DNA from 2 places in the Streptomyces sp. NBC_00057 genome. Region 2 is predicted to be linked to the other one. Evidence: riboswitches for the same ligand, from Rfam matches in the RefSeq annotation. Region 2 holds a riboswitch; the other holds the start of a gene.
The links. Region 2 has a riboswitch for glycine ahead of gcvT (glycine cleavage system aminomethyltransferase GcvT). Riboswitches for the same ligand answer to the same signal wherever they lie in the genome.
Positions count from the first base shown of each region.

Region 1: linked by a shared signal. The riboswitch ahead of gcvP (aminomethyl-transferring glycine dehydrogenase) and the one ahead of gcvT (glycine cleavage system aminomethyltransferase GcvT) in region 2 are both predicted to bind glycine.

Region 1 covers NZ_CP108256.1:7,576,537-7,584,001, reverse strand. Annotated here, with positions in the region: gene gcvP (aminomethyl-transferring glycine dehydrogenase) at 1-2,879, opposite strand, end outside; glycine riboswitch at 3,073-3,169, opposite strand; gene OG953_RS35705 (PRC-barrel domain-containing protein) at 3,283-3,651, shown strand; gene OG953_RS35700 (DNA polymerase IV) at 3,576-5,036, opposite strand; gene OG953_RS35695 (MerR family transcriptional regulator) at 5,094-5,711, opposite strand; gene OG953_RS35690 (bifunctional nuclease family protein) at 5,880-6,353, opposite strand; gene OG953_RS35685 (MerR family transcriptional regulator) at 6,407-7,138, opposite strand; gene OG953_RS35680 (FHA domain-containing protein) at 7,156-7,465, opposite strand, start outside.
Region 2 covers NZ_CP108256.1:2,925,995-2,933,459, forward strand. Annotated here, with positions in the region: gene OG953_RS13490 (enhanced serine sensitivity protein SseB C-terminal domain-containing protein) at 1-140, opposite strand, end outside; gene OG953_RS13495 (enhanced serine sensitivity protein SseB) at 309-1,079, opposite strand; gene OG953_RS13500 (AAA family ATPase) at 1,161-1,838, opposite strand; glycine riboswitch at 1,997-2,094, shown strand; gene gcvT (glycine cleavage system aminomethyltransferase GcvT) at 2,235-3,350, shown strand; gene gcvH (glycine cleavage system protein GcvH) at 3,442-3,819, shown strand; gene glyA (serine hydroxymethyltransferase) at 3,839-5,098, shown strand; gene OG953_RS13520 (L-serine ammonia-lyase) at 5,283-6,665, shown strand; gene OG953_RS13525 (helix-turn-helix domain-containing protein) at 6,867-7,465, opposite strand, start outside.

The DNA.
Region 1 (7,465 bases), 4.7 Mb from region 2:
TCGTACTCGTCCAGCGGCGGGCAGGAGCAGACGAGGTTGCGGTCACCGAAGGCACCGTCGATCCGGCGCACCGGCGGCCAGTACTTGTCTGCGGCCGAGACTCCGGCCGGGAAGACCGCTACCTCACGGCTGTAGCCGTGGTCCCACTCCCCGCCCACCATCGCCGCGGTGTGCGGAGCGTTGCTCAGCGGGTTGTCGTCCGCGCTCCACTCGCCGGAGGCCACCTTCTCGACCTCGCCACGAATGGCGATCATCGTGTCGCAGAATCGGTCGAGCTCCGCGAGGTTCTCGCTCTCGGTCGGCTCGATCATCAGCGTCCCGGCGACCGGGAACGACATGGTCGGCGAGTGGAAGCCGTAGTCGATCAGACGCTTGGCAATGTCGTCGACGCTGACGCCGGTGGCCTTGGAGATCGGCCGCAGGTCCACGATGCACTCGTGCGCGACGAGCCCCGCCGGGCCGTTGTACAGGATCGGGTAGTGCGGTTCGAGACGCTTGGCGATGTAGTTGGCGGCGAGTACGGCAACCTGCGTCGCACGCTTCAGGCCCTCCCCGCCCATCAGGCGTACGTACGCCCAGGAGATGGGGAGAATACCGGCCGAGCCCCACGGAGCGGCCGAGATCGGTCCGACACCGGTCTCGGGGCCCGCCACAGGCTGCAGCGGGTGGTTCGGCAGGTACGGCGCGAGGTGCGCGCGGACACCGACCGGGCCGACGCCGGGACCGCCGCCGCCGTGCGGGATGCAGAAGGTCTTGTGCAGGTTCAGGTGCGAGACGTCGCCACCGAACCGTCCCGGCTTGGCGAGGCCGACCAGCGCGTTGAGGTTGGCACCGTCGACGTAGACCTGACCGCCGGCGTCGTGCACCTCGGCGCAGATGTCGGCGACGTGCTCCTCGAACACACCGTGCGTCGACGGGTACGTGATCATGAGCACGGCGAGCTCGTCGCGGTGCTTCTCGATCTTGGCGCGGAGGTCCTCGATGTCGACCTCGCCGTCGTCGGCGGTCTTCACCACGACGACCTTCATGCCGGCCATCACGGCGCTGGCGGCGTTGGTGCCGTGCGCGGAGGACGGGATGAGGCAGATGGTCCGCTGGTTGTCGCCGTTGGCCCGGTGGTACGCACGCACGGCCAGGAGGCCGGCGAACTCGCCCTGCGATCCGGCGTTCGGCTGGATCGAGACCGCGTCGTACCCGGTGACCTCGGCGAGGCGCTCTTCAAGCTCACGGATGAGGGTGAGGAAGCCCTGCGCCTGCTCGGCCGGCGCGAAGGGGTGCAGTGCGCCGAACTCGGGCCAGGTGATCGACTCCATCTCGGTGGTCGCGTTCAGCTTCATGGTGCAGGAGCCGAGCGGGATCATTCCGCGGTCCAGTGCGTAGTCCCGGTCGGCGAGCTTGCGCAGGTAGCGCAGCATCGCGGTCTCGGAACGGTGCTGATGGAAGACCGGGTGGGTGAGGATCTCGTCGGTGCGCAGCAAGCCCTCGGGCAGCGCGTCGGCAGCCGCGGCGTCCAGTGCCTCGATGTCCCCGTCGGCGCCGAAGGCGGCCCAGACAGCGGCGATCTGCGTACGCGTGGTGGTCTCGTCGCACGCGAGGGAGACCAGGTCTGCGTCTACGAGCCGCAGATTGACACCGCGCTCGCGGGCGTCGGCCACGACATCGGCGGCCTTCCCCGGGACACGCACGGTGAGGGTGTCGAAGTAGGCGCCGGTCACGACATCGATGCCGGAGGCACGCAGGCCCTCGGCCAGGATCGTCGCGTAGCGGTGGGTGCGCTGAGCGATCGTCCGCAGCCCGTCCGGGCCGTGGTAGACGGCGTACATCCCGGCCATGACGGCAAGCAACACCTGAGCGGTACAGATGTTGCTGGTGGCCTTCTCGCGGCGGATGTGCTGCTCGCGGGTCTGCAGGGCCAGCCGGTATGCCTTGTTGCCGTCCGCGTCGACGGAAACGCCGACGAGGCGGCCCGGCAGGCTGCGGGCGAACTTCTCGCGTACGGCCATGAAGCCTGCGTGCGGTCCACCGAAGCCCATCGGTACACCGAAGCGCTGCGTGGTGCCGACCGCGATGTCCGCGCCCAGGTCGCCCGGTGAGGTGAGCAGGGTCAGGGCCAGCAGATCGGCGGCGACCGTGACGATCGCACCGAGCTCGTGGGCCTGCTCGATGACGGGCTTGATGTTCCGTACCGCCCCGGAGGCGCCCGGGTACTGCACCAGGACACCGAAGACGCCGCGCTCGGCGACCTCCGCCGGGATGCCGTCGGAGAGGTCAGCGACGACGACCTCGACGCCGGCCGGCTCGGCGCGGGTCTCGATGACGGCAATCGTCTGCGGCAGGGTGTCGGCGTCGACCAGGAAGACGCCGTTCTTGACCTTGCCGACGCGCCGCGCCAGCGCCATCGCCTCGGCGGCCGCGGTGCCCTCGTCGAGCAGCGAGGCGCCGGAGGTGGGCAGCCCGGTCAGCTCGGCGACCATCGTCTGGAAGTTGAGGAGGGCCTCGAGTCGGCCCTGCGAGATCTCCGGCTGGTACGGCGTGTAGGCCGTGTACCAGGCGGGGTTCTCCATGACGTTGCGGAGGATCACCGGCGGGGTGAAGGTGCCGTAGTAGCCGAGCCCGATCATCGGGGCGAGGACCTGGTTGCGGTCGGCGAGGGAGCGCAGCTCGGCCAGGACCTCGGCCTCGGTGCGGGCCGTCGGCAGCTGCAGCGCCTCCGTGCTCTTGATGACATCGGGCACCGCGGCCGCGGTCAGGTCGTCGAGCGAGCCGTAACCGACCTGGGCGAGCATCTTCGCCTGCGCCTCGGCATCGGGTCCGATGTGGCGCTGTTCGAAGGGGATGCCCTGCTCCAGCTGGGAAAGCGGAGTGCGACGGGGGGTCATGGTGGAGGCCTCCTGGTCTGTCACGACCTGCGAGGGGCACCACGGCGTGGGTGCCCGAACGGCCTCCCCCTCTGTCATCTCAACCTGAGAGCTTCACCGGCGCGCCCTGCGGCGTACCGGCTTTCACCGTCGGTGAGGAAGGGAACCGTACCGGCACTGGCCGCACGAAACCCGCCCTGCTTTCCAGAGTGACCTCGTCCGTGCGGTACGGGGGCCTGAGAGATTCCGGGGAGGATTTGCTCCTTCGGCGCCTTCGGATTCGCTCCGGAGGACTCTCCCGCACGGGGTCAGCAGCCATCACCAGCCTACCAGCGGGGTTCGCGGCGGAATTCTCGAGTGGCCAACCCCCCGGATCTGCACTTCTGTAGTGCTTGTGGAGTAGCCGCGACCAGTGGGAGGGACCGTGCAGACCGACATCGATCCGCGCCGCCTGATCGGCCGCAAAGCGTTCGACCGGAAGGGCACCAAGATCGGAACCGTGGACGAGGTGTACCTCGACGACGCGACCGGTGTGCCCGAGTGGGCGGCCGTACGTACCGGACTGTTCAGCCGGGACGCCTTCGTTCCGCTGGAACCCAGCGAATTCGTGGAGGATTCGCTCCGCGTCCCCTTCGACCGTGCGCTGATCAAGGACGCGCCTGACTTCGGCGTAGGCCGCCATCTCTCACCGGAACAGGAACTCCAGCTCTACCGGCACTACGGTCTGGACTCCCCGCCCGAGGAGACCGGCCCGGACAAGGATTTCGGCAGACTGGCCGGCCAGGACGAGTAGTCCACCGGGTTCCGCACCAGCGGCAGCGGATCGGCCGGCTGCAGTTCCGGATCGTCGATGCGGAACGTACGCACCCGGCCGGGCGCGGATCCGGGTTCCTCGAACCGCACCGTCACCCGGCCGACACCGCTGCCCTGCACCCAGCCATGGCCGTAGGTGTCATGACGTACGTCGTGTCCGGCGGGCCAGCGCCGTGCGGCGAGCTGCTCGGCGGTCTCCTGGACCTCCTCCCGCGCACCGTCCACCAGCTTGTTCCCATCGCCCCCCGGCGCTGTCTCCTCCTCGGTGGCTTCCCCGGTTGCGGCCTGCTCACCGGCGGCCTGGGCGAAGAGGTCTTCCTGCGTGTAGTCGGCAAGCCCCGTGACGCCCACCCCCAGGAGCCGTACCCCTCCGGTGGTGTCCACGGCCTCCAGGAGCCGTGCGGCGGCCTCCCGGACCACTGCCGGGTCGTCCGTGGGCCCACGCAGCGTCTCGGACCTTGTGAGCGTGGAGAAGTCGTACCGCCGTACCTTCAGCACCACCGTCCGCCCGGAGCGCCCCGCGCCGCGCAGTCGCTGGACGCATCGGTCGGCCAGCCGTTCCACCTCCGTCCTGACCCGCACCCGGTCGTGCAGATCCGCGTCGAAGGTGTCCTCGACCGACACCGATTTCGCGTCCCGCTCCGCGACCACGGGCCGGTCGTCGTACCCGAACGCCATACGGTGCAGCGAGCCGCCGTGCGCCTTCCCCAGCAGGCGTACGAGCTCCGCCTCACCCGCCTCGACCAGGTCATTGACCGTCGTCATCCCGGCGCGGCGCAGATGGTCCGCCGTCGCAGGCCCGACGCCGGGGAGGATCCGTACCGACATGGGCGCGAGCAGTTCCCGCTCCGTCCCCGGCTCTATGAGCAGCAGCCCGTTCGGTTTCGCCTCCTCCGAAGCGATCTTGGCCAGCATCTTGGAACCGGCGAGCCCGACCGAGCCGGTGAGCCCTGTGACCGCCTTGATGGCCGCACGCAGCTGCTCACCGATCTCCAGCGCGGAAGCGGTGTCATCGGCCGTGCCACCCGCTTCGAGGTCCACAAAAGCCTCGTCCAGGCTGAGCGGCTCGACCAGCGGGGAGAGCCGCCCCAGCAGCTCCATCACCTGGTCACTGACCGTCCGGTAGAGCAGGAAGCGGGGCACCAGATAGGCCGCGTTGGGAGCCAGCCGCCGCGCCTGCGCCGTGGGCATCGCCGAGTGCACCCCGAAGCGCCGTGCCTCGTACGACGCGGTGGCGACGACTCCGCGCGGTCCCAGTCCGCCCACCACGACCGGTTTGCCGCGCAGGCTGGGCTTCGCCGCCTGCTCGGCAGAGGCGTAGAAGGCATCCATGTCCAGATGCAGGATGGTGGGCGCGGCTCTCACATCAATCGATGCTGCCCTACGGCACTGACAATCGCCGCACCCGATTCCCCAGCCAAATCAGCCGGCGCGGTTGCGTCGGCGCGCGAGCTCATCGGTGGGGTTGTTCCCGACCAGCGTCTCGCCGGTGTCCACCCGCTCACCGTGCAGCTGTGACAGGGCGGCGTCGACGTCCTGCCACACCACACCCACGGCGATACCGAAGACCCCCTGGCCGCCCTGGAGCAGATCGACGACCTCGTCGGGCGAGGAGCACTCGTAGACCGTCGCCCCGTCGCTCATCAGCGTCATCCGCTCAAGATCCTGGAAGCCGCGGGCCCGCAGGTGCTGAACCGTGGTGCGGATGTTCTGCAAGGCGACGCCCGTGTCCAGGAAACGCTTCACGATCTTCAGCAGGACAACGTCCCGGAAGCTGTAGAGCCGCTGTGTGCCCGAGCCGTATGCCGGACGCACGCTCGGCTCGACCAGCCCCGTGCGCGCCCAGTAGTCGAGCTGCCGATAGGTGATCCCCGCGGCCGCGCAAGCTGTCGGCCCGCGATAGCCGATGTCGTTGGCCGATGCCACGCCGCCCCCCGCCACCGCCGCCGGTTCAACCGGTTGCCTGATGGTGTGGCCGGCTTTACTCCCCTGCTGCGGATACGGCCCACCCACTGCCGTACCGTCGCCGCTGCTTCTCACGCCGACCTCCGTCCTTGACCTGCCATCTCGAAGGTAGGCAGTCACTCGGGGTGCGTCAACGATCGCCACACTCGGCACGCCGAGTGATAATCACCCTGAGAGTGGTTTCCCGTGTCTTGCAAGCGGGAAGGGCTTGTCGGATGCGCTGACTGCGACCCCGTAGAACGGTTACTGACTGTTGGTACCGAAGTCCTCCGGTGAGATCTGGTCGAGGAACTCGCGGAACTTCTCCACCTCGTCCTCCTGCTCGTCCGGGATGGCGATGCCGGCATCGTCGAGCACCCCGTCACTGCCGTAGATGGGCGTTCCGGTGCGCAGTGCGAGCGCTATGGCGTCGGACGGCCGCGCACTCACCTCGACCCCGCTGGCGAAGACCAACTCCGCGTAGAAGACCCCTTCCCGCAGGTCCGTGATACGGACCTCGGTGAGCTCTTGGCCGACGGCCTCGAGCACATCCTTGAAGAGATCATGGGTCAGCGGCCTGGCCGGAGCCATGCCCTGCTGGGCGAAGGCGATCGCGGTCGCCTCACCAGGACCGATCCAAATGGGGAGGTACCGATCGCCTCCCACTTCACGCAGGAGCACGATCGGTTGGTTGGAGGGCATTTCCACCCGGACACCCACAACGTCGAGCTCGTTCACACAGCAACCCTAGGACGTGCTCGGCAGGTTTGGGTAGTCGGGCACCGACATGATCAGTGGAGCCGGACCCGCAGAGCGGTCTGCACAAGCGCCGAATGAAGCCGTACGGACAGCTCTGCGAGCTCCCTCGCGGTGGCCTCCGCATGCGCTCTGGTCTGCGGATTCCGGTGCCGGCGCAGGGGCGCGACCACTTGCTCGATGAGTCCCGCCTCACGGTCCGCGGCCGCCCGAATGGCACGCAGGTGACGCGGTTCCAGACCGAATCGACCCAAGTCCGCCACAAGCTTGGCCACCGTGACCATTTCCGCGTCGTAACCGCCCTCGGCGGTCGGAGCGACCAGGCCGTACGACTCCCACTCATCCAGGTCACTCTCGGTGACCTCGGCGGCCGCCAGCAGCTCGGCACGGCCGATACAGGCCGCGGTCGCCCGTCCGGAGCCGACGTCGGTCAGATCCCGCGGGTCGCCCCCGGACGGCAGGGTGGACTGTTCGCCACGGGCGAGGGCATCCAGATGCTCTCGGATGACCTTCAGCGGGAGGTAGTGGTCCCGCTGCATACGTAGCACCTGAGCGAGCCGCTCCACGTCGGCCCCACGGAACTTGCGATAGCCGGAGGGGGTCCGTTGCGGCTCGATGAGACCTTCGGCCTCCAGGAAACGAATCTTGGAGATCGTGACTTCGGGAAACTCGTCCCGCAGTTGCAGGAGCACCGTGCCGATGCTCATCGGGCGGTCGTCGGCAGTGGCGGTGCCGTGACCGGCACCGCCCGTCGGTGTTCTCAGCATGGACCTTCCCTGACGGGTCAGATGCCCCGCTGGCTCGCGTAGAAGACCAGCCGGTACTTGCCGATCTGCACTTCGTCACCATTGGACAGGGCGACGGAGTCGATGCGCTCGCGATTGACGTAGGTGCCGTTCAGGCTGCCCACATCCCCGACCGTGAAGCTGCCGTCGGGGCTCCTGCGGAACTCCACATGCCGCCGCGACACCGTCACGTCGTCGAGGAAGATGTCGCTCTGCGGATGACGGCCGGCCGTGGTCAGCTCACCGTCCAGCAGAAAGCGACTGCCAGAGTTCGGACCACGTCGCACCACCAGGAGTGCCGAGCCGAGC
Region 2 (7,465 bases):
TGGCCGTGCCAGAGGAGCATCCAGATCCGGCCGTTCGAGAGGGCCTGCAGCAGTGCCTCGTACGCGTCGTAGCGCCCGGGCGTCACTTGGCGCAGCATGTGCTCGACCTGCCCGGCCGCCGCGGTGCCTGACGCACTCACCTGGTCCCGCCCCTCTTCGATCCACTGTGTCGGCCCGCCGCTCCCGGGGCACACGGGTGCGGCATGGTGCCGAGGCACCAGCCATCAAACCAGCTTATGCGCCGGTCCTGACACCGACTTGACGCCTTGGGTCGACGAGGTGATCCGCTCCGAAGGCGTCCGCGGGCGCTACTGGCCCGCGCGCCGGTAGAACGGCCGGACCTTCTCCCGCATCCAGTCGCCGACCGGGTCCTGCGCCACGTCGAGCAGGACCAGATTGACCGGCCAGGGCACCTCGACCCGGCCGAGCGCACGGCCGAGGGCGTCCATCGGGGCATTGCGCCCGGCGCCCTCCCAGGTGGAGAACTCGACGCCGATGAAGAGGACGGGCTCGCCGCCCTCGATGCTGGCCAGCGCCCGGCGTGCGGTGAGCACGACACCGCTCTCCTCGAATTCGCCGGCCGCCGCGGCGAGGAAGTCGACGGGCTCCTCCTGCCAGGCCGGCTCGTACAGCCGGACCCTGCCTCCGCTGGCCGGCCCGTCCAGCGGGGTGCGTCCGGCACGGCAGAGCTCGGCCACGGCGGGCGGCGGCAGCGGCATCCCGACGGCGCCGCCCGGGTTCACCGCGATGCCGAGCTGCGGGGGCAGGCCACGGGCGAACTCGCGGGCGGGCGCGACGGTGAAGGACATGGCGGTGCCGACGCAGGCGAGGAACTGCTGTTCGGAGCTGAACACGGGAACGTACGCGGCGCCCTCGATCTCCAGCGTGGGCAGGTCCAGGTCGGGGGAGTCGGGTCCGCCGCCGCCCGGCAGGGGCACCCAGACGTGGCTGCGCCCGAGTACCTCGACGAGCCGCCCGCCCGCCTCCGGGCTGCCCACCGAGGCCATCAGAACTTCTTCGAGCTCATTGGCCGGCCATCCGCTCTGCGGATGGGACTGGACCTGTGCCGGAATGTCCACTGCTTCCCCTTCTTGCCCGAGCCTTCCGGCAGAAGATTAACGTCCGGCCGCCAGGCCCTTTGGCCCCTCACCCCCCAGGCCCTATGCGTCCGCGAACGCGATCCGGCCCAGCTTCCCCGCCGCTTCCCGGTCCAGCAGCACCGCCGAAACGCACCCGGGCGGCAGCAGACCGGTCTCGGTGTTCCGCAGCAGCCTCCCCACCGCCCTGCGATGCCGGGCGAACGCATATCCGGAGACCCCGCGCCCGCGCTCCCGCTGGCCCTCCCTCGCCGTCTGCGGTGTGACGTCGAGCAGGACGAGGTGGAGGACGCGGCCCCGGCGCCGCGCGTCACGGGCCAGCCAGCCGCGTACCCACGTCTGGGTTCCGCAGTCGTGGACGACGACGGACTCGCCGGAGCGCAGCGCCCGCCACAGTCCCCAGTAGTGGGCGACACGGACGAGGGGGCGGTAGAGGGCGTACGGGAGTAAACGGGGCATCAGCTCCGCCCAGCGGTCCCGGGTGTCCTGGGAGTCGATGGCACGGACCGTTGTGACCGCCCGCCGGATGAGCGTCGATTTGCCGCTGCCGGGCAGCCCGGAGACCACCACCACGTCGCCCGCCGCGAAGTGCAGGCTGTGCGGGCTGCGCCCGGCCCGCTCCCGCAGATCCCGCACGACGGGCGCGTGCGTGCCGAGTGTCTCCGTGGCCGGAGCCCCTGGCTGTGCGGGCATCGCGCCTTGCGCGACCCCCGCGGTCGTCGCGTACCGCTGCAACGTCATCGCCCTCCCCTGTCGGGTCACCCCACGTATGCCCATGAAGTGTAAAGAAAAGGTAATGCGGCACAACCGTCCACGCCGCTGAATTCCCATGCGGGACCGGGGGCCCACTCCGGCGCGATGCGTGCGATGATGACCCGGCCAACTGCATAAAGGCCGCTTGAATCCGCGCGGGAGAGTTCCGGTCACTGCATGTGCCGGGCGCCGAAGGAGCAAGTTCCTCCCTTGAATCTCTCAGGCCCCGTACCGCGTGGATGAGGCAGATCTGAAAAGCGGGCCGCTCTGCGGCTCCACCCAAGGTGCAAGCCGAACCCTTCAGGGGCTCTCGGCGAACCTCTCAGGTTCCGATGACAGATGGGGAGGGATTGTCCTCGTCGTCATGCCCTGGGAGCCATATCCATGAGCACCGCCCCCCGCCTCACCGCCCTCGATGCCCTGCACCGTTCGCTGGGCGCGACCATGACCGACTTCGCGGGCTGGGACATGCCCCTGCGGTACGCCAGCGAGCGCGACGAGCACAACGCGGTGCGCACCAGGGCCGGTCTCTTCGACCTGTCGCACATGGGCGAGATCACCGTCACCGGCCCCGCGGCCGCGGCCTTCCTGAACTTCGCGCTGGTCGGCAACATCGGCACCGTCGCCGTGGGCCGCGCCCGCTACACGATGATCTGTGCCGAGGACGGCGGGATCCTGGACGACCTCATCGTCTACCGCTTGGGTGACACCGAATACATGGTCGTCGCCAACGCCGGGAACGCCCAGATCGTGCTGGACGCGCTGACCGCGCGGGCCGACGGCTTCGACGCCGAGGTGCGCGACGACCGCGACGCGTACGCGCTGCTCGCCGTCCAGGGCCCCGAGTCCCCCGCCATCCTGGCCTCCGTCACCGATGCCGACCTGGACGGTCTGAAGTACTACGCCGGTCTGCCCGGCACGGTCGCCGGTGTCCCCGCCCTGATCGCCCGTACCGGCTACACCGGCGAGGACGGCTTCGAGCTGTTCGTCGCCCCCGAGCACGCCGAGCACCTGTGGAAGGCCCTCACCGAGGCGGGCGCGTCCCACGGCCTGATCCCGTGCGGGCTCTCCTGCCGCGACACGCTGCGCCTGGAGGCCGGCATGCCGCTCTACGGGCACGAGCTGACCACCGAGCTGACCCCCTTCGACGCCGGCCTGGGCCGGGTCGTGAAGTTCGAGAAGGAGGGCGACTTCGTCGGCCGCAAGGCCCTCCAGGCCGCCGCCGAGCGCGCCGAGACCGCTCCGCCCCGCAAGCTGGTCGGGCTGATCGCCGAGGGCCGCCGGGTGCCGCGCGCCGGTTTTTCCGTGGTCGCCGGGGGCGAGGTCGTCGGCGAGGTCACCTCGGGTGCCCCGTCGCCCACCCTGGGCAAGCCGATCGCCATCGCGTACGTGGACGCCGCGCACGCCACGCCCGGTGCCGCGGGCGTCGGAGTGGACATCCGGGGCAGCCACGAGCCGTACGAGGTCGTGGCGCTGCCCTTCTACAAGCGCCAGAAGTGACGTCCGCGCACATCGGAAGTGACGCAGTCGCGTCTCACACCGTAAGACCACCGTTCATCAGCACTCCCCCGCGTACAGGAGAATTCAGGTCATGAGCAACCCCCAGCAGCTGCGTTACAGCAAGGAGCACGAGTGGCTGTCGGCCGTCGAGGACGGTGTGGCCACGATCGGTATCACCGAGTTCGCCGCCAACGCGCTCGGCGATGTCGTCTACGCCCAGCTCCCCGAGGTCGGTGACACGGTGACCGCGGGCGAGACCTGCGGTGAGCTGGAGTCGACCAAGTCGGTGAGCGACCTGTACTCGCCGGTGACCGGTGAGGTCACCGCCGCGAACCAGGACGTCGTGGACGACCCGTCGCTGGTGAACTCCGCTCCCTTCGAGGGCGGCTGGCTGTTCAAGGTACGTATGGCGGAGGAGCCGAAGGACCTGCTCTCCGCCGACGAGTACACCGAGTTCTCCGGCAACTGAGACCCAAAGGGACCACCTGATGTCGCTTCTCAACTCCTCCCTCCACGAGCTGGACCCGGACGTCGCCGCCGCTGTCGACGCCGAGCTCCACCGTCAGCAGTCCACCCTCGAGATGATCGCCTCGGAGAACTTCGCTCCGGTCGCGGTCATGGAGGCCCAGGGCTCCGTCCTCACCAACAAGTACGCCGAGGGCTACCCCGGCCGCCGCTACTACGGCGGCTGCGAGCACGTCGACGTCGTCGAGCAGATCGCCATCGATCGCATCAAGGCGCTGTTCGGCGCCGAGGCCGCGAACGTCCAGCCGCACTCCGGTGCGCAGGCCAACGCCGCCGCGATGTTCGCGCTGCTGAAGCCGGGCGACACGATCATGGGCCTGAGCCTGGCCCACGGCGGCCACCTGACCCACGGCATGAAGATCAACTTCTCCGGCAAGCTCTACAACGTGGTCCCGTACCACGTCGACGAGACCGGCGTCGTGGACATGGCCGAGGTCGAGCGTCTGGCCAAGGAGTCCAAGCCGAAGCTGATCGTCGCCGGCTGGTCCGCGTACCCCCGTCAGCTGGACTTCGCCGCCTTCCGCCGCATCGCGGACGAGGTCGGCGCGTACCTGATGGTCGACATGGCGCACTTCGCCGGCCTGGTTGCCGCGGGTCTGCACCCCAACCCGGTGCCGCACGCCCATGTCGTCACGACCACCACGCACAAGACCCTCGGCGGTCCGCGCGGTGGCGTCATCCTGTCGACGCAGGAGCTCGCCAAGAAGATCAACTCCGCGGTCTTCCCGGGCCAGCAGGGTGGTCCGCTGGAGCACGTGATCGCGGCCAAGGCGGTCTCGTTCAAGGTCGCGGCGACCGAGGAGTTCAAGGAGCGCCAGCAGCGCACCCTGGACGGCGCCCGCATCCTCGCCGAGCGCCTGGTCCAGCCGGACGTCACCGAGGTCGGCGTCTCCGTGCTGTCCGGCGGTACCGACGTCCACCTGGTCCTCGTCGACCTGCGCAACTCCGAGCTGGACGGCCAGCAGGCCGAGGACCGGCTGCACGAGCTGGGCATCACGGTCAACCGGAACGCCATCCCGAACGACCCGCGGCCGCCGATGGTCACCTCGGGTCTGCGGATCGGTACGCCGGCCCTGGCCACCCGCGGTTTCCAGGCCGAGGACTTCACCGAGGTCGCGGAGATCATCGCGTCGGCGCTCAAGCCGTCCTACGACGCGGATGCCCTGAAGGCCCGCGTCGTCGCGCTGGCCGAGAAGTTCCCGCTGTATCCCGGCCTGAAGTAGTCCGGGTCACAGGTTGTCCCGAAGTAATCCGGGACACAGTTCGTCACGTTTCGGGCGGGGCACCGCGCACACTGGACAGTGGGCGCGGTGCCCCATCCCTTGTCCCCGCTGCTCTTCGGGCCGGCCGGCCCGTACCGCATCACCCGGCAGACAACGGCGTCTACCAACCCTTAGGAGTCCCCCCGTGGCCATCTCGGTCTTCGACCTGTTCTCGATCGGCATCGGCCCGTCCAGCTCCCATACGGTCGGTCCGATGCGCGCCGCCCATATGTTCGCGCGCCGACTGAAGAACGAGGGCCTCATCGCCCACACCGCCTCCATACGCGCCGAGCTGTACGGCTCGCTCGGGGCGACCGGTCACGGCCACGGCACCCCCAAGGCCGTCCTGCTCGGTCTGGAGGGCGAGTCGCCCCGTACCGTCGACGTGGAGTCCGCCGACGACCGGGTGGAGCGGATCCGTACCACCGGCCGGATCAACCTCCTCGGCATGCACGAGATCGACTTCGACGCCGACGAGCAGCTGATCCTGCACCGTCGCAAGGCGCTTCCGTACCACGCCAACGGTATGACGATCTTCGCCTTCGACCACGAGGGCGCCCCACTCCTGGAGAAGACCTACTACTCCGTCGGCGGCGGCTTCGTCGTCGACGAGGACGCAGTGGGCGAGGACCGGATCGTCCTCGACGACACCGTGCTGAAGCACCCCTTCCGCACCGGCGACGAACTGCTGCGGCTCTCGAAGGACACCGGTCTGTCCATCTCCTCGCTGATGCTGGAGAACGAGAAGGCCTGGCGCACCGAGGACGAGATCCGCTCGGGCCTGCTCGACATCTGGCGCGTCATGCAGGCCTGCGTCGCGCGCGGCATGTCCCGCGAGGGCATCCTGCCCGGCGGCCTCAAGGTCCGCCGCCGCGCCGCGAACACCGCCCGCCAGCTGCGCGCCGAGGGCGACCCACAGACCCTCGCGATGGAGTGGATCACCCTCTACGCGATGGCGGTCAACGAGGAGAACGCGGCGGGCGGCCGCGTCGTCACCGCACCCACCAACGGCGCCGCGGGCATCATCCCGGCCGTGCTGCACTACTACATGAACTTCGCGGCCGGTGGCGCCACCGAGGCGGAGAAGGAGGACAGCGTCGTCCGCTTCCTCCTCGCCGCCGGAGCCATCGGCATGCTGTTCAAGGAGAACGCCTCCATCTCCGGTGCCGAGGTCGGCTGCCAGGGCGAGGTCGGCTCCGCCTGCTCCATGGCAGCGGGCGCCCTCGCAGAGGTCCTCGGCGGCACCCCCGAGCAGGTCGAGAACGCCGCCGAGATCGGCATGGAACACAACCTCGGCCTGACCTGCGACCCGGTCGGCGGTCTCGTCCAGATCCCGTGCATCGAGCGCAACGGCATGGCCGCGGTCAAGGCCGTCACGGCGGCGAAGATGGCGTTGCGCGGCGACGGCAGCCACAAGGTCTCCCTCGACAAGGTCATCAAGACCATGAAGGAGACGGGCGCGGACATGAGCGTGAAGTACAAGGAGACGGCGCGGGGCGGGCTCGCGGTGAACATCATCGAGTGCTGAGAGAACAGGCCCTGACCAGCGCGTTTACTTCTTTCAGCGCTGTCAGGGCCTTCCCTGCCTACGCGGCGGAAAGTCCCTGGAATCTCCCTGGGACAGGCGTGAAAGTCCGCGCCCGCAGGCACGTCCGGCGCGCTCAGCGCCGGCGTGTTCTGCGCGACGTGCTCGGGCAATGATGCGCGTCGCGTCCCATCGCCCACGGCCTCATACGGTCCGGCTGCCGTCTCGCTCGGCTTCGAGCCAGCCCAGCCGTGCCACTTGGAAGCCCAGCTGCATACGAGTCTGCACCTTCGTGATATCCATCAGGTGCCGGACCCGGCGCGTCACCGTCCGCAGGGATGTGCGCAGCTGGGCGGCGATCTCGCGGTCGGTGAGGCCGGCCAGCATCAGGCTGAGGATCTGTGCATCCAGATCTTCGATTGCGGGCGCGTTCTGCATGGCATCGGCGGAGCTGACAAACTGCGTCGCTTTCCCCCATTCGGACTCGAACAGCGCTATCAGCGCATCGAGCAGGCCACCCTCGTGCACGAGCAGGGCTCCCTCCTTTGCGGCCTTGGCCGGACCGAGGAGCGGAACAATGGCGAACTCGCGGTCCACGACAAAAAGTTTCAGCGGCAGCGTCTCAGCGATTCGGACCTCCTCTCCTGCGGCCCGCGCCCGGACGATCTCGTCGAACGACGTGGCTCCCTCGGTGAGTATCGCGCGTTCGAGCATCACCCGGTAACGAACGCCGCGCGCGATGACCGCACCGTCGGTCAGGTTACCGGCTGAAATGACTGGCGCCTTGACGAAGTTCATGACCT